Regions from separate parts of the Cobetia sp. ICG0124 genome, predicted to be linked through region 1. Evidence: predicted binding sites of a transcription regulator. Region 1 holds the regulator's gene; the other holds the start of a gene.
What was found. Region 1 encodes PhoB, which activates phosphate uptake and scavenging genes when phosphate is short. Its sites were predicted from a motif close to TGTCATANNNNTGTCANA; they were not measured.
Positions count from the first base shown of each region.

Region 2: ugpB (sn-glycerol-3-phosphate ABC transporter substrate-binding protein UgpB) is a predicted target of PhoB. The motif match lies at 2,329-2,346, and genes of this name have one in related genera.

Region 1 covers NZ_CP024893.1:22,148-33,879, reverse strand. Annotated here, with positions in the region: gene yccS (YccS family putative transporter) at 1-1,348, opposite strand, end outside; gene CU110_RS00165 (DUF2780 domain-containing protein) at 1,407-1,823, shown strand; gene CU110_RS00160 (hypothetical protein) at 1,832-2,188, opposite strand; gene CU110_RS00155 (HU family DNA-binding protein) at 2,223-2,498, opposite strand; gene CU110_RS00150 (FAD-dependent oxidoreductase) at 2,622-3,806, opposite strand; partial or broken gene CU110_RS00145 (chorismate lyase) at 3,885-4,292, shown strand; gene ubiA (4-hydroxybenzoate octaprenyltransferase) at 4,396-5,244, shown strand; gene phoB (phosphate regulon transcriptional regulator PhoB) at 5,374-6,063, shown strand; gene phoR (phosphate regulon sensor histidine kinase PhoR) at 6,071-7,447, shown strand; gene cysZ (sulfate transporter CysZ) at 7,371-8,099, opposite strand; gene phoU (phosphate signaling complex protein PhoU) at 8,112-8,855, opposite strand; gene pstB (phosphate ABC transporter ATP-binding protein PstB) at 8,938-9,744, opposite strand; gene pstA (phosphate ABC transporter permease PstA) at 9,741-11,309, opposite strand; gene CU110_RS00105 (ABC transporter permease subunit) at 11,306-11,732, opposite strand, start outside.
Region 2 covers NZ_CP024893.1:2,662,309-2,674,040, reverse strand. Annotated here, with positions in the region: gene ugpA (sn-glycerol-3-phosphate ABC transporter permease UgpA) at 1-864, opposite strand, end outside; gene ugpB (sn-glycerol-3-phosphate ABC transporter substrate-binding protein UgpB) at 936-2,234, opposite strand; gene CU110_RS12535 (hypothetical protein) at 2,380-2,925, shown strand; gene CU110_RS12530 (acyl-CoA dehydrogenase) at 3,051-5,519, opposite strand; gene betA (choline dehydrogenase) at 5,687-7,402, opposite strand; gene betB (betaine-aldehyde dehydrogenase) at 7,555-9,036, opposite strand; gene betI (transcriptional regulator BetI) at 9,050-9,661, opposite strand; gene CU110_RS12510 (choline ABC transporter substrate-binding protein) at 9,727-10,635, shown strand; tRNA gene CU110_RS12505 (tRNA-Met) at 10,723-10,799, shown strand; tRNA gene CU110_RS12500 (tRNA-Asn) at 10,974-11,049, shown strand; tRNA gene CU110_RS12495 (tRNA-Asn) at 11,148-11,223, shown strand; tRNA gene CU110_RS12490 (tRNA-Asn) at 11,322-11,397, shown strand; partial or broken gene CU110_RS12485 (carboxy terminal-processing peptidase) at 11,360-11,732, opposite strand, start outside.

The sequences.
Region 1 (11,732 bases):
CCGTCAGCAGAATCCAGTAGCCCTGGGTCGGGTGGACCGCCAGCAGCACGCCATAGCCGGCCACCAGGGTCGCGGTCAGGCGCAGTGAATGACGGAAGATCGGCGAGCGCGGGGTCAGATGGCTGCGAATGCGCTCGAGCATGTCCCGCGTGCCGTGAGGCGAGCGATCCAGCAGGCTGTTGTCGCTTTCACTGCTGCTGGCTTCCAGATCGCCGAGTCGCTCGATCTGCCCTTCGATCAACCGCAGGTTGCCCGCCAGCGCCTCCAGCGCCTGCATCAGATGACGCCATTCAGGCCGATGCTGCTGCTTGAGATACTCGAGCGAGGCGTTGAGGTCTTCCAGCGCCTGCTGGCTGTCACTGGCCTCGAAGGGCTGACGCATCAGCAGCGCCCGGCCCAGCCCCTTGCAGGCGCCGCCCTGCTGCTCCAGCAGGCGCTGACAGCGGAACAGGATATCGTGGTGGAAGAAGGCATCACTGAGCTGGCCATAGGGGTAATGGCTCGAACTGGCCCGCTCATGAAGGTCCTGGGCGATGAAGTAGAGCCGCAGGTAGCGATCCAGCTTGCTGGTGTCGCGCCGCCCGGCAAGACGCCGGAAGACCATCTCCTTGGTCTGGTTGAGCGCCACGACCACGCGACCATTCTGCTCCGCCAGCGCCAGACGACGCGCCGAGCGATCCACGTTGCGCAGTGGCTCGAACAGCTGAGCCTTGAGAATCAGATAGCGGCCCAGTTCACGGTAGAGGGTCGCCATGCTGTGCTTGAGCGGCTGACGCGAGAACAGCGCGCACCACAGTACCGACAGCAGGCCATACCAGGTCGCGCCGATCACCAGCAGCAACGGCTGGACCAGATTGATGCCCAGTCCCGGCTCACGCAGCCACTCGGGCAGGCTGCGTTCCAGCAGCGCGATCTGCCCATCGCCATGCTGCTGCTCGAGACTGATCATGGTGTACACGGCCAGAATCAGCGAGGCGCGGGCGATGGCCCCGTAGCGGGCATCGATCGCCGCCAGCATCGGCAGAGTGAAGGTGGCCAGCGCCAGGCCGATCACGAAGGGCAACGGCATGCCGAACAGCAGTTCCACCGAGACGGCGGCGATGCTGAAGCAGGCCAGTGTCATGCCCAGCGCGCGCAGTCGCCCGCGCCAATGGTCATCCGTTTCCGCCAGTCCCGAGGCAATCACGCCGAGAAACAGCGGGATCACCAGCGCCATCTCGTCCAGCCAGAACCCTACCGCCATCACACCGCCCAGCGCGATGAGCATGCGCAGCGAATAGCTGAAGGCATCCAGCGTCCACAGTCGACGCAGGGAGTGGATGAGCGAGTGTTGCAGGGAGCGTGTCATGAAGTGTTCCGTGACCAGGGCGCACTCATGCCTACCCCGGATTTCATGGAGAATACCGATGCACCCACTCATCGAACGTGTCACTGGCGCCCTCGGGCTGTCACCGGAGATTGCCGAACAGGCGGTCGGCCTCATTCTCAAGTTCGTGCGTGAACAGGGCCCGGATGGGCCGGCGGCATCACTGCTGGGAGCCATTCCGGGCGCCGAAGGGTTGATCGGCAGCGCTGGCGAGGAAGCCGCCGAGTCCGGGGGCGGTGGCCTCATGGGCGGCCTGATGGGGGCGGTCAGTGCATTCACCGGAGGCAGCGGAGGGGGAGCACTGGAGCTGGGCCAGAAGCTGATGGGACTGGACCTGAACATGGATCAGGCACGTGGCGTGGCCGATGAGACGCTGAGCTATGCGCGCGAGCAAGCCGGCGATGGTGTGGTCGACCAGGTCATCGAGGGCATCCCGGGCCTCAAGCATCTGCTGTGACACCTTGTTCAGCGAATCCGCTTGAGCAATGACTGCAGACGATTGAGCTGGGCGGAATCCCCGACCAGACGCACGCGCTGCTCCATCATGCCATTCAAGAAGGCCTTGGGAGACGGCTTGAGCAGGAAGGCCACCGCACTCTCAGCATGCGCGAAGCGCAGCTCAAGCTCCGTATCCACCGGCAGACCGGTGCCGGAGGTCACACCTTCCCGAGACATCCGATAATGACGCGCGATGCTCAGATCCTCCGTGGCAACGCCCCAATCCAGCGAACGCGTCTCGAGCTGAGCGCGAAATTCGGGGTCGCGCCGGAAGGCACGCTTGAGCAGCAGGCCCAGTACCCACAACAGCAACTTGAGCTTCATGGCGTCATTCCTTGCGCGGCGACGTGGACCAGACTTACTTGGTCACCGCATCCTTCAATGACTTGCCCGGCTTGAAGGCCACTGTCTTGCTGGCCGGGATGGTCAGGGGTTTGCCTGTCTGGGGGTTCTTGCCGGTACGCGCTGCACGCTGACGCACCGTGAAGGAGCCAAAACCAATCAATGAAACATCGTTGCCCTTGGCGACCGTGTGGGTGATCTCGTCGAGAATCACGTTCAACACTTGACTAGCCTTGTCCTTGGACAGATCCGCACGCTCGGCGATGGCCGCAGCGAGTTCTGGCTTGCGCATGAAAAGCCCTCCTGGTTTGGCATTCTGCACGGGCGGCTCAGCCGCCGATTCTGACGGAAACTTCACTATCGTGCCTGACTACGCTGGCTTCAAGGGGTCTGCGACCATCGGCCATGGCATCGCCTAGCCTAGCAACGGCGGTGCCTGCCGCGCCAGCTCGACTTTCCTGCGAACGGAGGCGCCTGTCAACGCATATCCAATCAAGCGTTCGTTCGCATCGAGAGCGCGTGCATCGAGATCATCTCCCTCGCCCGTGATGTCCCAGCGCGCCACGGCCGTCCGAGGCGGGTAGGCCACGATGGGCAGCGCCGGTGTCTTGACCAGCACGGGCCAGGCCTTCCAGTCGAGCTCGACCGCCTCGCCGCACAGATTGGCGGCCAGCACCCGGGCTGCGGCCTGCAGGGGCTGCACGTACATGGCATTGACCCCTTCGACACTGGCGCAGTCTCCCAGCGCCCAGACATGCGGCCGGGAGGTGGCAAGGTGACGATCGACGCGGATGCCGTCCCCACCAGCACTCAACCCCGCGCCCTGTGCCAGCTTGATGCGTGGCGCGAGCCCCGTGGCCAGCAGCACCAGCGAGCCCTCCACCGCATGACCACTCTGCAGCACCACGCTGACGGGCGCCTGCGTTGCCTTGCCGGCGGTGATGGTCTCGACCATCTCTCCTTGCAGCCGACGCACGCCGATGGCATCGAAGGCCTTGCCAAGTCGCCGGCCGAGCGCCTGGGGAAGCAAGCCATCCAGCGGAGTGTCTCCCGCCGCGACCAAGGTGACCTCATGTCCTGCGGCTTTCAGGTCATTGGCGTATTCACACCCCACCAGACCGGCACCGACGATCACGACACGGCCACTCTCCCCCGCCTCACGCGCTGCCGTCAGCGTGGCGCTGAAGGCGGCGTAGTCATCGAGATCATTGATGCTCATCACGCGCGAGCCGACCGAGTCATCGATGGGGAAGGGTCGCCGCGGCGCGGCACCGAGTGCCAGCACCAGCTCGTCATAGGCCAGGCATTCCTCGCCCAGCCAGACCTGTCGCGCGTGGGTATCGATGCTCGTCACTCGCTGATGGGTGCGCAGCTCGGCGTCCAGTTCATCCACCAGGGCCACGGAGGTCTGCCGTGCCAATGCCCGGGCGCTCATGCCCTTGGCAAAGGCGGTGGACAGCAGAGGCTTGGCGTAATCGTGGCCACTGTCCTGACTGACCAGGATCAGTCGACTGTCCTTGTCACGCGCACGCAGGGCACGCGCCAGGCCAATGCCGGCCATGCCGGTGCCGATGATGACAAGGGTACGAGGGTCGCGCATGGCGCCATCTCCTGAGATCGATCCGAGAGGACGGCGGTCCGCCGTCACTGGCAGCCCGCCGCGAGCCTGCAAGGCGTCATGCCGGCCGGCTGGTGGCCATGGCTGTCCTCCAGTGACTCGCTGACCCAGCGTCTCGATCACGCCATGCGCATGCTCGATGGTCAGGGGCTGCGCGTGCGCCTGCTGCTGCAGGACACCGGCCCTGCCCGGCGTGATGAGGCGCGGATGCTGGGTATCGCGCCACGACGCCATGTCTGGCGGCGCGAAGTGGCCCTGTGTCATGGCGATGAGCCCTGGGTGATCGCGCGCTCGCTGGCGGCGCTGGACCTGGCCCATGGCCACCGTCTTTCGACGCTCGGCGAAGGCTCGCTGGGCCATTGGCTGTTCCGCCAGCCCGACCTGACCCGCAGCGCCATCGATGTCAGCCGGGCGCCACTGAGACTTGCCAGCACGCAGCCGCTGGCACGCACCGCCAGCCTGTGGATGCGCCGCTCGATGTTCTCGCACGGTCGCTTCCGGGTACTGGTCCAGGAAGGTTTCACCCCTCGGTTCCAGCACGCTCTGGAACTCCGCTTCCCGCCCGTCCAAACTGGCCGATTACCTCGCCCTGACTCGTCTGGACCGCCCCATCGGCACCTGGCTGCTGATGTGGCCGACCCTATGGGCCCTGTGGCTGGCGGCCGATGGGCTACCGGACCGCGATACGCTGCTGATCTTCGTGGCTGGCGTCTATCTGATGCGTGCCGCCGGCTGCGTGATCAACGACTACGCGGATCGCCACTGGGACAAGCATGTCGAACGCACCCGGGATCGCCCGCTGACCTCAGGACGCATCACGGAGCGCGAGGCGCTGACCCTGTTCGGTGTGCTGGTCGCGGCCGCCTTCGTGCTGGTGTGCTTCACCAACCTGACCACGGTGCTGCTGTCGATCGTCGCCGTGCTGCTGGCGGCCAGCTATCCGTTCATGAAGCGCTTCCATCATCTGCCGCAGGTGGTGCTGGGTGCCGCCTTCGGCTGGGCGATTCCGATGGCCTTCGCGGCGACGCTTGAGGAGGTGCCGACCTATGGCTGGTGGCTGTTCGCGGCCAATCTGATGTGGACGGTGGCCTACGACACCGCCTATGCGATGGTCGATCGCAATGACGACCTCAAGGTCGGCATCAAGTCCACCGCCGTGCTGTTCGGCCGCGCCGACACGCTGATGATCGGTCTGCTGCAGCTGGGCATGCTGGCGGTGTTGATCGGCATCGGCCTGCACCTGGCGCTGGGCATCTTCTACTGGCTGGGGCTGGCCGCGGCGGCCGTGACCTTCGTCTGGCAGCAGCGCCTGATTCGCGAGCGGGAGCGTGGCCCCTGCTTCCAGGCATTTCTCAACAACCACTGGTCCGGCCTGCTGATCTTCGCGGGCATCGCGCTGGCGACCTGGCCAGCTGCCTGACCCCTGCTGGCAAGCCGGGCGGCAAGCTGCCAAGCTGGCGATTGTCATCTCACTGTCATATAAGCAGGTTGTAATCGTCATCGACTTGTCATTCTGGCGCGTGCGCCGACTGCTGCATGGGATCTAGCGATGAGCTCCAAGACCGTACTGATTGTCGACGACGAATCCTCGATACGCGAGATGATCGCCGTCGCCCTGGAAATGGCGGATTACCGCGTGCTGGAGGCCGACAATGCCCAGGACGCCCACGCCATCGTCGTCGATGAAAAGCCCGATCTGCTGTTGCTGGACTGGATGATGCCCGGCACCAGCGGGCTGGAACTGGCGCGCCGCCTCAAGCGTGACGAGACCACGGCGGAGCTGCCGATCATCCTGCTCACCGCCAAGGGCGAGGAAGACAACAAGATCCAGGGGCTCGAGGCCGGGGCGGACGATTACATCACCAAGCCCTTCTCGCCACGCGAGCTGGTGGCACGCCTCAAGGCCGTGCTGCGCCGCACCACGCCCAAGGGCGTCGAGGAGTCGGTGGAAGTCGAGGGTCTGATGCTCGACCCCGCCAGCCACCGCGTGACCGCACACGGCAACTCCCTGGAGGTCGGCCCCACCGAATACCGCCTGCTGCAGTTCTTCATGACCCATCAGGAGCGCGCCTACACCCGCAGCCAGCTGCTGGATCAGGTCTGGGGCGGCAATGTCTATGTCGAGGAGCGCACCGTGGACGTGCACATTCGTCGTCTGCGCAAGGCGCTGGGCGAGGGGCATCAGCACTTGATCCAGACCGTCCGCGGTACCGGTTATCGCTTCAGCGCCCAGGCCTGAGACGCGGATGCGCTACTGGACGAACGAGCTATGGCGGCTGGGCTATCTGGCGGGCGGCTTCGGGCTGGTCGGCGGACTGCTCGGCCTGCTGGGCTGGGGCCTGGCGCTGGGGCTGGCGCTGTACCTGTTCGTCCATCTCAAGCACCTCAAGAGCCTCTACACCTGGCTGATCACCAACCCCCATGAAGAGCCGCCGCCCGGCGATGGCGTCTGGGGGGATCTGCTCGATCGTCTGTATCGCTACCAGAAGGGTCAGCGTCAGGCGCAGGAGCGACTGCGCAGTATCCTCAATCGCATCCAGGAATCCTCGGAAGCGATGCGCGATGGCCTGGTGATGCTCGACAATCACGGCGACATGGAGTGGTGGAACAGCGCTGCCGAGCAGTTGATCGGCCTCAAGGCCAGTCACGACCGCGGCCAGCACGTCACCAACTATCTGCGTGACCCCGTGTTCATCGATTACTTCAATCGGCTGGCCTATCGTGAGCCGCTGACCCTGCAATCGCCGCTCTCCGACAACCTGACCCTGCAGATCTCCATCACCCTGTTCGGTGACAACGAGCGCCTGGTGATGGTGCGCGATGTCACCCGTCTCTACCGTCTCGAGGAAATGCGCCGCGACTTCGTGGCCAATGTCTCCCATGAGCTGCGCACGCCGCTGACGGTACTGGCCGGCTATCTCGAGACCTATTCCGACTATGCCGATGACCTGCCCCCGCGCTGGCAGCGTGGCCTGGGACAGATGCAGAGTCAGACCGACCGCATGCAGCACCTCGTCGAGGATCTGCTGACCCTGTCGCGCCTGGAGACCGACGAGCTGTCGGGCGAAGGACGTCGCATCGACATGGCACAGCTGCTGACGCGTATCCGGGAAGATGCCGAAGGCCTCTCGAAGGAGCGGCATGTCATCACGGTGGCGGTCGAGCCCGGACTGGCCCTGATGGGTGAGGAGCAGGAGCTGAGAAGCGCGATCTCGAATCTGGTCTTCAATGCGGTGCGTTACACGCCGGAAGACTGCCACATCACGCTGCGCTGCCAGAGCACCAGCGAGGGCGTGATGGTCGAGGTGGAGGATGACGGTGACGGCATTGATCCCGTGCATCTACCGCGCCTGACGGAGCGCTTCTATCGCATCGACAAGGGACGCAGCACCGCCACTGGTGGCACCGGGCTGGGACTGGCCATCGTCAAGCATGTGCTGATCCGCCATCAGGGCCGCCTGGAGATCGACAGCCTGCCCGGCGAGGGCGCACGCTTCCGTTGTCATTTCCCGGCGGAACGCCGCTGCGCGACGACTGCAGCCTGGCTCAGCGGCGCGGGGCAGGCAGCTGTCGGTAGTGGCTCTGCCACATCAGGACGGCACCCGCCACGGCCCCGGGAATGAACAGCAGGTTGGCCAAGGGCACCAGCGTCAGCACGAACACGGCACCACCGAAGGTCAGTGACGGCCACCAGCGCGCCTTGAGACGCTGCTTCATGTCGCCGAAGCTGACCTGATGGTTGTCCATCGGATAGTCCAGATACTGGATCGCCATGCTCCAGGCCGAGAACAGCCCCCACAGCAGCGGTGAGAGCAGATTCAGGCCCGGAATGAAGCCGAGAATGAACAGCGCGATCATGCGGGGAATGAAGTAACCCAGTTTGGCCATCTCGCGCCCCAGCGAGTCGATCCCGATCTTCACCAGGCCACGCTCATCCTCGATCAGGGTGCCATCCAGTCGATGCTCGACCTTCTCGGCCAGAATGCCGTAGAACGGCGCCGCGATCAGATTGGTCACCAGGCTGAAGGTGAAGAACACCGCCAGCAACAGACTCAGCACCAGCACCGGCCAGATCAACCAGCTCAGCCATTCCAGCCAGCTGGGCACCTTGAGCATCCAGTAATCGATCCAGCCCTCGAACTGGCTGAACAACAGCCACAGCGTGGCACTGTAGAGCACCAGGTTGATCGCCAGTGGTACGAACACGAAACGGCGTAGCCCGGGGGTATAGACCATGCGGGTCCCGCGGACCAGCGCCGATACGGCATCAATCATGCGACGTCCTCGTCATTTCGTGAAAGGCGGCTGCCCCTTGTCGAGATCCTGCGGCTGGAGGTCATGGGTGTCGGTGTGACGCACGTCCACGCCCTTGACCAGGAAGATGACGTACTCGGCGAGGTTGTCGGCGTGATCCCCGATACGCTCCAGCGCACGCAGAATCCACATCACGTTGAGCACCGGGGTGATCTGGCGCGCGTCTTCCATCATGAAGGTCATCAGCGAACGCATCGCGCTCTGGTATTCCAGATCCACCGAGGCATCCTCACGCAGTACCTTGAGCGCCAGATCCGTATCGAAGCGGGCGAAGGCGGTCAGCGAGTCACGCACCATGCTGCGCACATGCTGACTGAGGTGACGAACCTCGACCATGCCACGCGGGCTCTGGCCGTTCTCGACCAGCGAGATGGCATTGCGCGCGATCTTGCTGGATTCATCGCCGATACGCTCCAGGTCCGAGGTGGCGCGAATCACGGCCAGCACCAGACGCAGATCGGAGGCCGCCGGCTGACGGCGCGCCAGCACGCGGGTGCACTCGTCATCGATCTTCAGCTGCATGTCGTTGACGGCCTTGTCATTGTCACGCACGCGTGTCGCCGTCTCGCTGTCACCCTCCAGCAGGGCCGTGACGGCATCCTGCAGCTGCTTCTCCACCAGACCGCCCATGGCCAGCAGGTGTGTCTTCAGCGCATCCAGCTCGTGATTGAACTGCTGGGATATGTGCTTGCCGTGCGAATCGCTGGTGATATCCATTACCCTCTCCCGGGAAGTCATCCGCCGAGGCAGGCGGCTGGCGCAGGCGGCTCCCTCCTAGCATGACGCCTCTTGATTGCAGTTATATTTCACTCCCGAAACGACCGGTGATGTAGTCCTCGGTCTGGCGACGACGCGGATTGGTGAACAGCTGATCGGTCGGGGCATATTCCACCAGCTGCCCTTCATGCAGAAAGGCCGTGGCATCCGAGACACGTGCTGCCTGCTGCATGTTGTGGGTGACGATGACCAACGTCAGGCGTGAGCGCAGCGAGCGGATCAGCTCCTCGATCTTGAGCGTCGAGATCGGGTCCAGCGCCGAGGCTGGCTCATCCAGCAGCAGGACTTCCGGCTCCACCGCCAGCGTGCGCGCGATCACCAGGCGCTGCTGCTGGCCACCGGAAAGCCCCAGCGCGCTGTCGAACAGCCGGTCCTTCACTTCCTCCCACAGCGCCGCGGCCCGCAGACAGGATTCGACCTTGTCATCCAGATGGCGCTTGTCATTCTCGCCGACCAGCCTCAGCCCGAAGGCCACGTTCTCGTAGACCGACATCGGAAAGGGGTTGGGCGTCTGGAACACCATGCCGACGCGCCGGCGCAGCATGGGGACATCCACGCCCCGGGCATGGATGTCCTCGCCTTCCAGCCAGACCTTGCCGCTCAGGCGTGACTGCTCATCGAGATCAGTCATGCGATTGAAGGTGCGCAGCAGGCTCGACTTGCCACATCCCGAGGGACCGATGAAAGCCGTCACGCGCTTGCGCGCGATGCGCAGGCTGATATCGTCAAGCGCACGCCGTCGGTGACGCTCCTTGCCCACCTGCGCCTGATAATCGAGGCACAGGTGGCGGGTTTCCAGGCACGTGTCCTGTGCAGAGTCACGCTTCATTCGGTGGCTCCCTTGTAACGTTGTGCCAGCATGTGACGCAGGCGAATGGCACTCAGATTGAGGCACAGGATCACGACCACCAGCACCAGCGCGGTCGCGTAGACCAGCGGGCGACTGCTGAAGGCATCGCTGCTCTGGAAGGCCAGATCATAGACCTGATGGCCGAGGTGCATGAACTTGCGATCCAGATGCAGCCACGGGAAGCTGTCATCCAGCGGCAGGTCCGGCGCCAGCTTGACCACGCCGACCAGCATCAAGGGCGCGACCTCGCCTGCCGCACGCGCCACCGCCAGAATCAGCCCGGTCATCAAGGCCGGAGATGCCGCGGGTATCACCACGCGCCTGAGGGTCTCAAAGCGCGTGGCACCCAGTGCCAGCGCGCCTTCGCGCAGGCGATGCGGCACCCGCGCCAGCCCCTCCTCCGTGGCCACGATCACCACCGGCAGCGTCAGCAGCGCCAGCGTCAGCGATGCCCACAGCAATCCACCGGTGCCGAAGGTGGGGGTCGGCAGACGCTCGGAAAAGAACAGTTCATCCAGGCCGGCCCCCAGCCCGTAGACGAAGAACCCCAGCCCGAAGACCCCATAGACGATGGAAGGCACGCCGGCGAGATTGCGCAGCGCGATGCGGGTCAGCCGCGTGAGACGCCCCTGATGCGCGACCTCGTGTAGATAGAGGGCCGCCATCACGCCGAAGGGCATCACCAGAATCGCCATCAGCACCACCATCAGCACGGTACCGAAGATGGCGGGCCAGATGCCGCCACTGCCTTCATTGGGCGAGCCGGAGACGAAGTCGCGAAAGCGCTCCAGCGTCAGCAACAGTCGTCCGCCAAAGCCCATGGCATTCGGCTGCCAGACATGACGGATGTCATTCAGCGCGATGCGCCCCTCATGACCGCCATTGCCCCCGAGCAGCAGCTGGCCGGCGTCCAGGGCTCCCCGGAGGGCCAGCAATTGCCCCTCACGGGTGATCAGTGCCTCGCGTGTCGTCTCGAGCTCCGGAGAATGATCCAGCTCACCGGTGAGCGGATCACTCAGCGCTCTGGCCATGCCATACAGCACTCGCCCGTCGCGCATTTCCAGCATCAGTGCCTGGCGAGGAAAGCGGATATTCTCCATCAGGGTATCCGGCAGCCACTGCCAGCTCGCCGAGGCCCCATCCTGAGAGGAGGTCTGCAGCAGCCACCAGCGCTGCGACTGTCGCTCACGTTGCTGATCACCGGTGTCCGCTGCCGAGGGACGCAGCTCCTCATGCATCAATTCGCCCAGCAGGTGACGGTTGTCCGCCGCCGGCTCGCCACGGGTAGTCTTGAGCGCCGTGACGCTCTGCCCCGGCTGGGTGGTGAGTTCGACCTCGACCAGCCGTGAGGGCCAGAAGTGACTGAGCGAGCCCACCACCAGCAGGCTGATCAGCCCCAGCACCAGTACCAGCGAGACACTGACCGCCATGGCATTCAGCCAGCCCCAGGGGCCACCATCACGCCAGTAACGCGCCAGACGCGCCGTCACAGGCTCACGAGGTCTGAGCAACGAGGACGGCGGTACCGCATCAGGACGACTCATCCCCAGCCTCCACGTTGCGGCGGCATGAAGCGCAGCCGCAGCACTTCCGCCAGCGTATTGACCACGAAGGTGAAGAGGAACAAGGCCAGCGCGGCAAGGAACAGCAGGCGGTAATGGCTGCTGCCGACCTCGGCTTCCGGCAACTCGATCGCCAGGGTCGCCGCCAGTGAGCGCACTCCCTCGAACAGGCTGGCATCCACCAGCGGCGTGTTGCCGGCGACCATCAACACGATCATCGTCTCGCCCACGGCGCGCCCCATGCCGATCATCACCGCGGAGAACAGCCCGACGGCGGCGGCCGGCAGGATCACGCGGCGCAGACTCTGCCAGGGTGTCGCCCCCAGTGCCGCGGACCCCGCCGCCAGTCCGCGAGGGACTGAGGACAGCGCATCCTCACTGAGCGTGAAGAGTGTCGGCATCACC
Region 2 (11,732 bases), 710 kb from region 1:
CTTCTTCTCGACATACTTGAACTGGATCAGCGTCAGCACACCGACGATGACCATCAACAACACCGACTGGGCGGCACTCGACCCCAGATCCTGACCGACGAAACCGTCTTCATACACCTTGTAGACCAGGGTGCGCGTCGAGCCGCCCGGACCACCCGAGGTGGTGGCATCGATGGTGCCGAAGGTCTCGAAGAAGGCGTAGACCACGTTCATCACCAGCAGAAAGAAACTGGTCGGGGAGAGCAGCGGGAAGGTGATGGTCCAGAAACGTCGCCAGGGGCCGGCGCGATCCATGGCGGCCGCTTCCAGCAGGCTCTTGGGGATCGCCTGGAGACCTGCGAGGAAGAACACGAAGTTGTAGCTCATCTGTTTCCAGATCGAGGCCAGTACCACCAGCAGCATGGCCTGGTTGCCGTTGAGGTTGTGATTCCAGTCGATGCCGATGGCGGACAGCAGTTCCGGCAGGATGCCGAGCGTCGGGTCGAACAGGAACAGCCACAGGACGCCGGCCACGGCAGGCGCGACGGCATAGGGCCAGATGAGGAAGGTCTTGTAGGTGCTGGCGCCACGCAGCACGCGGTCTGCCAGCACGGCCAGCCCAAGGGCGAGTGCCATGGCGCCGAAGGCGACGGCAAAGGAGAAGTAGACCGTCGTCCACAGGGTTTCCAGATATTCCGCTTCGCCGAGGACCGCGAGGAAGTTGGCAAGTCCGGCAAATTCACGTGAAAGCCCGAAGGCATCCTCGATATAGAAAGCCTGTTCGATGGCCTGCAGGGCCGGCCAGAAGAAGAACACGCCGACGATGATCAGCTGGGGGGCCAGCAGGATCCATGGCGTGAAGGGATGTCGATTGAAATGGGCCATGCAGCAGAGGTCTCGCAAGGAAGAGGGGGCATGGTGGGCCGCCCAGGCGGCCCACCATGGTGTGGCGGTGTTCAGCCGTTGGCGCGCTCGAACTTCTCCAGCAGCTTGTTGCCGCGCTCGACAGCCTGATCGAGACCGTCCTGCACGCTTTCCTTGCCAGCGAAGATCTTCTCGAGCTCTTCGTTGATCACGTCACGTATCTGCACCATGTTGCCCAGACGCAGACCCTTGGAGTTCTCGGTCGGGGTCACGGAGGTCATCTGGGTGATGGCGACGTCAGTGCCCGGATTCTCGGCGTAGAAGCCCTGCTCACGTGTCAGCTCTGCCGCGGCGGTGGTGATCGGCAGGTAGCCGGTGAACTGGTGCCAGTCGGCCTGGACTTCGGGCCTGGAGAGGTACTGGAAGAACTTGGCGACGCCCTGGTATTCCTCATCGCTGTGGCCGGACAGCACCCACAGTGACGCGCCGCCGATGATGGAGTTCTGCGGCGTCTCGATCGCGTCGCTGTCGTAGGGCAGCGGTGCCACGCCGAACTCGAAGCCCTTGGCGCTTTCCTTGACGCCGGCATAGCTGGCGGAGGAGCCCATCATCATCGCGCACTCACCGGAGTAGAACTTCGGCGCCGCGTCATCGAAGCGACCGCCGAACACGAAGCGCTTGTCGGCCTGCCAGTCATCGAGGCGCTGGATGTGGTCGACCACGGCGGTCTTGTTGAATTCAAGGCGGGTATCGGTGCCGGCGAAGCCATTGGCCTTACTGGCGAAGGGCACGTCATTGCGTGCCGAGAAGTTCTCCAGCATCACCCAGGACGGCCAGGTGGTCGTCAGGCCACAGCTGCCCGCGCCGGAATCGACGACCTTCTTGAGGGCATCACCCAGCTCCTGCCAGGTGGCCGGCACGGATTCGACACCGGCCTTGGCCAGCATGTCCTTGTTGTAATAGGTGACCGGGGTGGAGGAGTTGAACGGCATTGACAGCATCTTGCCTTCGGTGTCGGTGTAGTAGCCGGTGACGGAAGACAGGTAGGCCTTCGGATCGAAACTCGCGCCTTCTGACGGTGCATAGTCCGCCATCAGCTGATGGACCGGCATGATGGCACCCTTGGCGCTCATCATGGTGGCGGTGCCGGCCTCGAAGATCTGCACGATGTCCGGGCCCTTGCCGGCCCGGAAGGCGGCAATGGCGGACGTCATGGTCTCGGAGTAGTTGCCCTTGAAGACCGGCTTGACGACGAATTCATCCTGACTTGCATTGAAGTCGGCCGCGATCTCGTCGACCTTCTTACCAAGTCCGCCCCCCATGGCGTGCCACCACTCGACTTCGGTGGCGGCCAGGGCACTGGCGGAAGCGGTCGCGAAACCGACTGCCAGCGCGAGGCTGGCAAGATGACGGGTACGATCAAGCGAACATCTTTTTGTTCTTATGATGATCGTCCGAAAAGCGTAGACGACTCTAGAAGGCTTTCCTTACAACTTTATGACGGTTGGATGTTCATGCCGGTGCCCGGCGCGATGCGTGTCTGGCGATGCTGTGTGCCGAAGTGCATGGCCGCGAGGGGGGCTGGATGCGCTGGTGAGCTATGCCGGTGTCCGAGGTGTCTGGTTCGAGAACGAGACCGCTCGCCTGTTCGCGCTGGTGGACGATGCCGAGCGCATCCACTCCGCCGCCCTGTTGGTGCTCGACGAGAATGCGCGCGGGCTGAATCTTGCCCTGTGGGCGACGCCGCCGGTCCATCGTGGCCATGACCACGGCATCGCGCTGGTGTCACAGCTGGCGGATCACGGTCGTCTGCAGGTGCGTCTCACCGACGGCTCGCTGGTCAGCGTGCTGCGTCGCGCCGGGATCAACGACTGGCTGGAGGCCGAGGCCGAAGGCGATCGCCCGCGTGAGCTGGTCGGCATGAATCCGGCGGCGCGTGTCGGCACTCTCGCGGCGCTGGACGAGCCGCTGCGTCTGGATCGCGAGCGTATCAAGCGCACCTTCAAGGCGCGCCCGAAGGACTTCGAGACCTACAAGAACGCCTTCGTGCGTGATCTCGAGCACTTCGCGCGTCATATCTGAGATCGAGATGACGCGAAGCATGGCGCCTCCTGCCAATAAAAAGGCCCCGCTCACTGAGCGGGGCCTTTTTGGTTCTGCGATCAGCGATCAGGTCTTGCATCGCTCACGCGGGCGTCGGCCGGTGATCAGGCGGCGTCCTGCTGTGGGTTGGAGGCTGTGCCGTCACTCGCCATCGGCTTGCGCACGAAGGCATCGAAATCGAAGTGGTCGACGGTCAGCATGTCGAGTACCTCGGCTTCGAAGACGCGCATGAAGTCGCCATCCTCAGCGGACAGGATACCGGCCTCGACCGCCGCTTCGATGCGCGCTTCCGGTGACAGTGCGTCGGCCGGGATCTCGCCCTTGTGATAGGCCTTGGCCAGCGTCTTGTAGATCGGCTCCGCACGCGGGTAATCCTTGAGCAGCGCGTTGTAGCGGGCGAGAGCATTGTCCTTCTGGCCTTCGTCCTGAGCGTCCCAGGTGTTGTCGGTCAGCTTGGTACGCAATGCACTGTCGGTGGAGACGGCACGTGCGATCTCGCGGGTCAGGCTGTCCCTGGGCATGGCGAACTGACGACCACGCGGCAGCGTGACGACGCGCAATGTCGTGGCCAGGGCACGGTTGGGCAGGTTGGCGAGCAGTTCGTCGAGTGCCTTCTCGGTGCGATGCAGCAACCATTGCATGCTGTAGTGGAACAGCGCTTCCTCGTGCTCACAGGCGTCCGATTCGTGCCACTGCTTGAGCGTCAGGGACGCCAGGTAGAGGTTGGAGAGCACGTCACCCAGACGAGCCGACAGCATCTCGCGTGCCTTGAGGCTGGAGCCGAGGCTGGCCATGGCCGCATCGGCGGACAGCGAGAAGGCGGCGCTGAAGCGGTTGATGTGGTTGGCATAAGGCGTGGCGACGGCGTCGAAGCCGGTGGTCTTGCCGCCGATGCCGAAGCTCTGGCTGAAGGCGCGGGCCGCGTTGCCGAAGATGAGGCCTGCATGGCGGAAGAAGGCCTTGTCGAAGGCGTTCAGGTCATCGGCATCCTTGGCGGCCAGCTCTTCCAGCACGTACGGATGGCAGCGGATGGCCCCCTGACCGAAGATCATCAGGTTGCGGGTCATGATGTTGGCGCCTTCCACCGTGATCGAGACCGGGGTGCCGGCATATGCCACGCCGATGTAGTTGCGCGGGCCGAGCGTCACGCCGCGTCCGCCGTGGATATCCATGCCATCGGTCAGCAGCGTGCGGGCCATCTCGGTCAGCTGACTCTTGAGGATGGCGGAGGGCACGGCCGGCTTGTGGCCGTTGTCGATCATGTTGGCGGTATGCAGTACGGCGGCCTGGCTGATGTAGTTCATCGCGGCCATGCGAGCCAGCGGCTCCTGCACGCCTTCCATCTCGGCCACCGGCAGATTGAACTGGCGGCGGATGCGCGCGAAACCGGCGCTCCAGCCCAGTGCGTAGCGAGAGATGCCCGCGGAGCCGGACGGCAGGGTGATGCAGCGACCCACCGACAGACACTCGACCAGCATCTTCCAGCCCTGGCCGGCCATCTGCTCGCCACCGATCAGATAGCTGAGCGGGATGAAGACGTCCTTGCCGAAGATCGGGCCATTCATGAACGGCGCGCCGATCGGGTGATGGCGACGGCCGATGTCCATGCCGTCGGTATCACGCGGAATCAGGGCGCAGGTGATGCCGATGTCTTCCACGTCCCCCAGCAGGTGCTCGGGGTCGAACATGCGGAAGGCCAGGCCGACCACGGTGGCGACCGGCGCCAGGGTGATCCAGCGCTTCTCGAAGTTGAGGCGGATACCGACGACTTCCTCGCCGTCATGCATGCCGCGACACACGATACCGGTGTCCGGAATGGAGGTCGCGTCACTGCCGGCACGCGGGCCGGTCAGGCCGAAGCAGGGGATCTCGCGGCCATCCGCCAGGCGCGGCAGGTAATAATCCTTCTGTTCCTCGCTGCCGTACTTGAGCAGCAGCTCACCCGGGCCGAGGGAGTTGGGCACGCCGACGGTGACCATCAGCGTCTCGTTGACCGCCAGCTTCTGCAGTACCAGTGACTGCGCCTTGGCCGAGAAGCCGAGGCCGCCGTACTGCTTGGGAATGATCATGCCGAAGAACTTCTCGCGCTTGAGAAATTCCCACAGTTCCTCGGGAAGATCCGCACGCTCGCGAGCGATTTCCCAGCTGTTGGTCATGCCACAGGCGATGGAGCACTGCGTATCGATGAAGGCCTGCTCCTCGCTGGAGATGCCCTCATTGCGCTGTGCGGTCAGGGTGTCCCATTGCGGCTTGCCGGAGAACAATTCGGCGTCCCAGAACACGGTACCGGCTTCCAGGGCTACCTTCTCGGTCGCCGAGACCTTGGGCGACACCTTCTTGAACATCGCGAACAGCCGCGGGCTGAGCCACTTGGTGCGCAGCGCCGGCAGGCCGCAGACGGCGACCAGTGCCGCGCCGATCAACAGCAGGACACCAAGCACCGGGGTGTCGATGCCCAGGCCGATGAGGCCGGTGACCGCCAGCACGCCGATGGCGGCCAGTGCACCGGATTCACGTGCCATGACGGTCAGCAGACCGGCAAGGGCGACGAGGATGAGGATGAGCTGCGTCATGGCAGGATCTCCAGGTTGCGTCTTCAGCATAGCAGCCATGCGTTTAGAACAGTTGTTTGAATTATTGTCAGCCTATCCCAACTCGACTCACTCCGCTGCCAGACATAAAAAAGGCCCCGCAGTGCGGGGCCTCGAACGATCGATGGTGCTTCCATGCCTGCCGTCAGTCAGCCGTTGATCGGCGCGGAATCGATCTGGCGCTTGGCGGGCTGCTTGGCCGGTGTGCCCGGCTCGACCACGAAGTAGTCGGCGTCGGACGGCGGCAGCGGAGCACGGCCCCGAATCTTGTCGGCCATCTTCTCCGCCAGCATGATCGTCGGTGCGTTCAGGTTGCCGGTGGGGATGACCGGGAACAGCGAGGCGTCCACGACGCGCAGGTTGTCGAGACCATGCACGCGACCGGCACCATCGACCACGGAGGTCGCGTCACTGCCCATGCGACAGCTGCCGCACGGGTGGTAGGCCGTCTCGGCATGATTGCGTACGTACTCGTCGAGCTGCTCGTCCGTCTGGACGTCAGCGCCCGGCGCCAGTTCGCGGCCACGGTAATCGTCCAGTGCCGGCTGAGCGATGATCTCGCGAGTCAGGCGAATGGCGGCGCGGAACTCTTCCCAGTCACGCTCCTCGGCCATGTAGTTGAAGAAGATCGAGGGCGCGGCCTTGGGGTCCAGTGAGGTCAGTCGGACACGGCCCTTGCTCTGGGAGCGCATGGAACCGACGTGTGCCTGGAAGCCGTGACCCTGCACCGCACTCTTGCCGTTGTAGCTGATCGCGATCGGCAGGAAGTGATACTGCAGGTTCGGCCAGGCCTCGTTGGCATCGCTGCGAATGAAGCCGGCAGCCTCGAACTGGTTGCTGGCACCCACACCGGTCCCCTTGAGCATCCACTCCAGGCCGATGGGCGGCTGGTTGTACCACTTGAGGGACGGGTAGAGCGAGATCGGCTTGGTGCACTCGTACTGGATGTAGAGCTCGAGGTGATCCTGCAGGTTCTCCCCCACACCCGGCAGGTGGTGCACCATCTTCACGCCCAGCGGCTCGAGGTGCTCACGGTTGCCTACGCCGGAGCGCTGAAGGATCTGCGGCGAGGCGATGGCGCCGGCACACAGCAGCACTTCCTTGCGTGCACGTACGCGGTGGTCCTGCCCCTTGCGCTCATATTTCACGCCGACCGCTGTCTTGCCCTCGAACAGGATGACATCAGTGGTGGCACGCGTCTCGATGGTCACGTTGGCGCGCTTCTTGGCGGTATCCAGATAGCCGCGGGCGGTGGAGGCGCGACGGCCTTCCTTGGTCACGAAGCGATCCATCGGGCCGAAGCCTTCCTGCTGATAGCCGTTGACGTCTTCGGTGGCCGGATAGCCCGCCTCGATGCCTGCCGCGATGAAGGCGTGATAGAGCTCGTTGTTGCCTTCCTTGGGAGTCGTGACCGAGACCGGCCCATCGCCGCCGTGGTAGTCGTTCGGGCCGATATCGCGCGTCTCGCACTTGCGGAAGTAGGGCAGGCACTCACGATAGTTCCAGTCAGCCAGGATGGGATCCTTGGCCCAGTTGTCGTAATCCAGCGCATTGCCACGGATGTAGCACATGCCATTGATCAACGAGGAGCCTCCCAGCCCCTTGCCGCGGCCACATTCCATGCGGCGATTGTTCATGTGCGGCTCGGGGTCGGTCTTGAAGTCCCAGTTGTAGCGCTGGCCCTGCAGGGGATACGCCAGTGCGGCAGGCATCTGGGTACGGAAATCGAAGCGGTGGTCACGGCCGCCCGCTTCCAGCAGCAGGACACTGACGTCAGCGTCTTCACTGAGGCGAGTGGCCAGCACGTTGCCGGCGCTGCCGGCACCGATGATGACGTAGTCGTATTCACGCTCGAATTGGCTCATGAAATCTCCTTTCGTATCAGATGCCACATGCGGGCGCAGGACGCCCCGTCGACGACGAGGGGTGGCCACTGCCGGGCGGATGGATACGGTGATGTGTCTGTGAGGAGCCGTCGGGGCAGCGCATGGCATCAGGCCTCATGGCCTCTGGTGGCTCAGAAGGCGGACTCGAACGGCCCCATCTCGATCAGCACGGACTTGGTCTGAGTGTAGTGGGACAGCGTCTCGACACCATTCTCGCGACCGATGCCTGACTGCTTGTAGCCGCCGACCGGCATCTCGGACGGGGACTCGCCCCAGGTGTTGACCCAGCAGATACCGGCTTCGAGCTGGTGGATCACGCGGTGCGCGCGGTTCAGGCTCTCGGTGAACAGGCCAGCCGCCAGGCCATAGGTGGTGTCGTTGGCGCGGCGGATGACTTCCTCTTCGCTGTCGAAGGACAGGATGGACATCACCGGACCGAAGATCTCTTCCTGCACGATGCGCATGTCATCGCTGCAGTCGGTGTAGACGGTCGGCGCGACCCAGGCGCCCTTGGCGAAGTCGCCTTCGCTCATGCGCTCGCCGCCAACCAGCAGACGTGCGCCGTCCTGCTTGGCGATCTCCAGGTAGGAGACGACCTTTTCCAGGTGCTCGAAGCTGACCAGCGGACCGAAGGTGGTGGCGTGATCCTGCGGGTCACCGGCCTTGATACGTGCGACGCGCTCGACGATCTTGGCCTCGAAGGCGTCCTTGACGCTGGCTTCGACGAAGACGCGGGTGCCGTTGGTGCACACCTGACCGGAGCTGTAGAAGTTGGCCATCATGGCGCCGTCGGCAGCACGGTCGAGGTCGGAATCCGCAAACACCAGCAGCGGGGACTTGCCGCCCAGCTCCATGGTGACTTCCTTGAGGCTGGAAGAGGCGGACGCGGACATGACCTTCTTGCCGGTGCCGGCTTCGCCGGTGAAGGAGATCTTGGCGATATCCGGGTGCTCTGTGAGCATCACGCCGACGCGGGCATCGCCCTGCACGACGTTGAACACGCCGTCCGGCAGGCCGGCTTCGGTGAAGATCTCGGCAAGCTTCAGTGCGCTCAGCGGCGTGACTTCGCTGGGCTTGAAGACCATGGCGTTGCCGGCGGCGAGTGCCGGGGCAGACTTCCAGCAGGCGATCTGGATCGGGTAGTTCCAGGCACCGATGGCACCGATGACACCCAGCGGTTCCTTGCGGGTGTAGACGAAGGCTTCCTGGCGCAGCGGCACCTGGGTGCCTTCGATGGCCGGCGCGAGGCCTGCATAGTATTCCAGTGCATCGGCACCGGTGACGATGTCGACCACTTCGGTCTCGGACAGCGGCTTGCCGGTGTCCAATGTCTCGAGCAGTGCCAGCTCGTCATTGCGCTCGCGCAGAAGGTCGACGGCGCGACGCAGGATGCGCGAACGCTCCATGCCGCTCATCGCGGCCCACACCTTCTGGCCCTGCAGGGCGCTTTCGACGGCGGCATCCACGTCCGCGCCGCTGGCCTGCTGTACCTGGGCGATGACGTCGCCGGTGGCCGGGTTGACGGTCTCGAAGGTTTCGCCAGAGGTCGCGTCAACGCGACGACCATTGATGTACAGGGTCTGGGTCGGGAAGCTTGCGTTGCTGTTGGCCATGCTTGCGCTCCTGTCAGGGATCAGAAAAGGGGGAGGCGGCGTGTTGCGCCAGCTGGTATTCCACATATTCATAGGCCAGACGCCGGGCTCGCTCGACGTCCAGTCCCTCGGGGTCCAGCGCGCCACGCAACCACAGGCCGTCGATCAAGGCGGCGAGCCCTGCCGCCGCATCGCGTGCCTCCACCAGCGGCATCACGCGACGGAAGATGGCCGACAGATTGGAGACCAGACGACGGTCATTGACCTTCTGCAGGCGCTCCAGCGGTGTGCGATGCATGCTGGAGGCCCAGAAGGCCAGCCAGGTCTTGGAGACGCTCTGACTGACCTGGCTGCGATCGAAGTTGCCATCGATCACGGCATGCAGGTGACTGCGGACGTCGTTCGAGGCGATCTCGGCGCGTCGCTCACTGACGGCTCTGCGCAGGTCGGTGAGGATCTGGCGCATCGTGGCCTCCATCAGGCCATCCTTGCCGCCGAAGTAGTGACTGATGATGCCGGCGGAGACGCCCGCATGCCGTGCGATCCGTGCAACGGTGGCGTCGGCCAGTCCTGCCTCATCGATGGCTTGCATGGTGGCCAGAATCAATTGGCGGCGACGAATAGGCTCCATTCCCACTTTCGGCATCAGCAAGAGAAGGGACAAGCATGAAATCATCATCAGGTTTTGCCGCATTGCCGCTGGGACTGGCCATGGGGATGCTGCTGGCACCCCAGGCGCACGCCGAGGTATCAGAGGAGTGCAGTACGGTGCGCTTCGCTGAGGTGGGATGGACGGACATCACTGCCACCACGGCGCTGACGCGCAGTGTCCTGGAAGGTTTGGGGTACGAGACGACCTCCGACACGATCTCCGTGCCGATCGCCTATGCCGGCATGAAGAACGATGACTTCGATGTCTTCCTGGGGAACTGGATGCCGTCGATGGCTTCCATCAGTGACCCCTATATCGACAAGGGGCAGGTAGAGCGACCGCGTGCGAATCTGCAAGGGGCCAAGTACACCCTGGCGGTGCCCCAGTACGTGCTGGATGCCGGCGTGACCTCGGTGGCGGATCTTGCCGACAACCTCGAGAAGTTCGATGGGCGCATCTACGGCATCGAGGCAGGCAATGATGGCAACATGATCATCGCCGACATGATCGATGACGATGCCTTCGGTCTGGGCGCCTTCGAGATGATCGATTCTTCCGAAGCCGGCATGCTGGCGGAAGTGAAGTCGAAGATCGCGGCCAAGGAGTGGGTCGTCTTCCTCGGCTGGGAGCCGCACCCCATGAACACTCGCTTCGAGATGGGATATCTGGAAGGCGCGGATGACTACTTCGGGCCGAACCTGGGCGGAGCGACGGTCTACACCAATACCCGCGCGGGATATAGTGAGGCGTGTTCCAATGTCGGTGCGCTGCTGGCCAATCTCGAGTTCAGCCTGGAGATGGAAAATCAGATCATGGGCGAGATCATGGATGAGGGTGCCGATCCGGACGAGGCAGCAGCAGACTGGCTCAAGCAGAACCCCAGCGTGCTGGAGGCATGGCTTGAAGGTGTCGAGACCACCCAGGGAGAACCTGGCCTGCCTGCCGTCAAGGCCTCGCTGGGCATCTGAGCATCCCGCTGACTCACTTTGACGGGCAATTGCAAAAAAGTGCTTGCAATTCAGCAGCCTGACCTGCAATATACGCCTCCGTCGTGTGGCTACATAGCTCAGCTGGTTAGAGCACATCACTCATAATGATGGGGTCCCCTGTTCAAATCAGGGTGTAGCCACCAGTGATTCCAAGGCCTGCATCCGTGCGGGCCTTGTCACATCTGGATGTCGCCATGTGCGCTTTCGGAGGTGGATTCGGCAGAAGGAATCGAGCGAGTTCTGCGGCAGGTTGAATGCCCGAAGGTGGTTGACGCCATTGAGTATTTCCGTATAATTCGTCGCGTGTTCAAGGTTGTTCCTCGATAGCTCAGTTGGTAGAGCAAATGACTGTTAATCATTGGGTCACAGGTTCGAGTCCTGTTCGAGGAGCCAATAGCACACGTCATGCCAATGCTTGAAATGTCAGTCGTAGACGAGCATCTCATCGTCAGCTTCGATGTCGCCCTGGCATCGATGGATATTCCGGTCGTTCCTCGATAGCTCAGTTGGTAGAGCAAATGACTGTTAATCATTGGGTCACAGGTTCGAGTCCTGTTCGAGGAGCCAATCCCAGGCTTCCTGCCAATGCCGGAAATGACGCTGGTAGATGAGCATCTCATCGTCAGCTTCGATATCGCCCTGATATCGATCGATATTTCGTTCGTTCCTCGATAGCTCAGTTGGTAGAGCAAATGACTGTTAATCATTGGGTCACAGGTTCGAGTCCTGTTCGAGGAGCCAATAGCACATCCCGTATCTCCCCCTCGTCGGTGCTGTCCTGCGTCTCGATCTCCTGCTGCAGGTCACTTTCTGCCGATGCGATGTGATCGCTGGCGGCATCAAGTTCGGCGAAGCTCGACAGCGGCTCCATGCCCAGTGCTCGGCGGCGCTTGTTTTCCAGTGCCAGTTGCTCGGCTTCCTGGGCATCCATCTCGCGCTTGCGCTGCTCACGATTGAGGCTGATGCTGGTCTGCTGGGCGCGCAGTGCCTTTGACAACGCGACTTCGCTCTGCAGGTAGACGAAGTTGGGCTCCTGTTCGACACGGCTCTCGTGGCGGGCACGCAGGGCTGCCAGG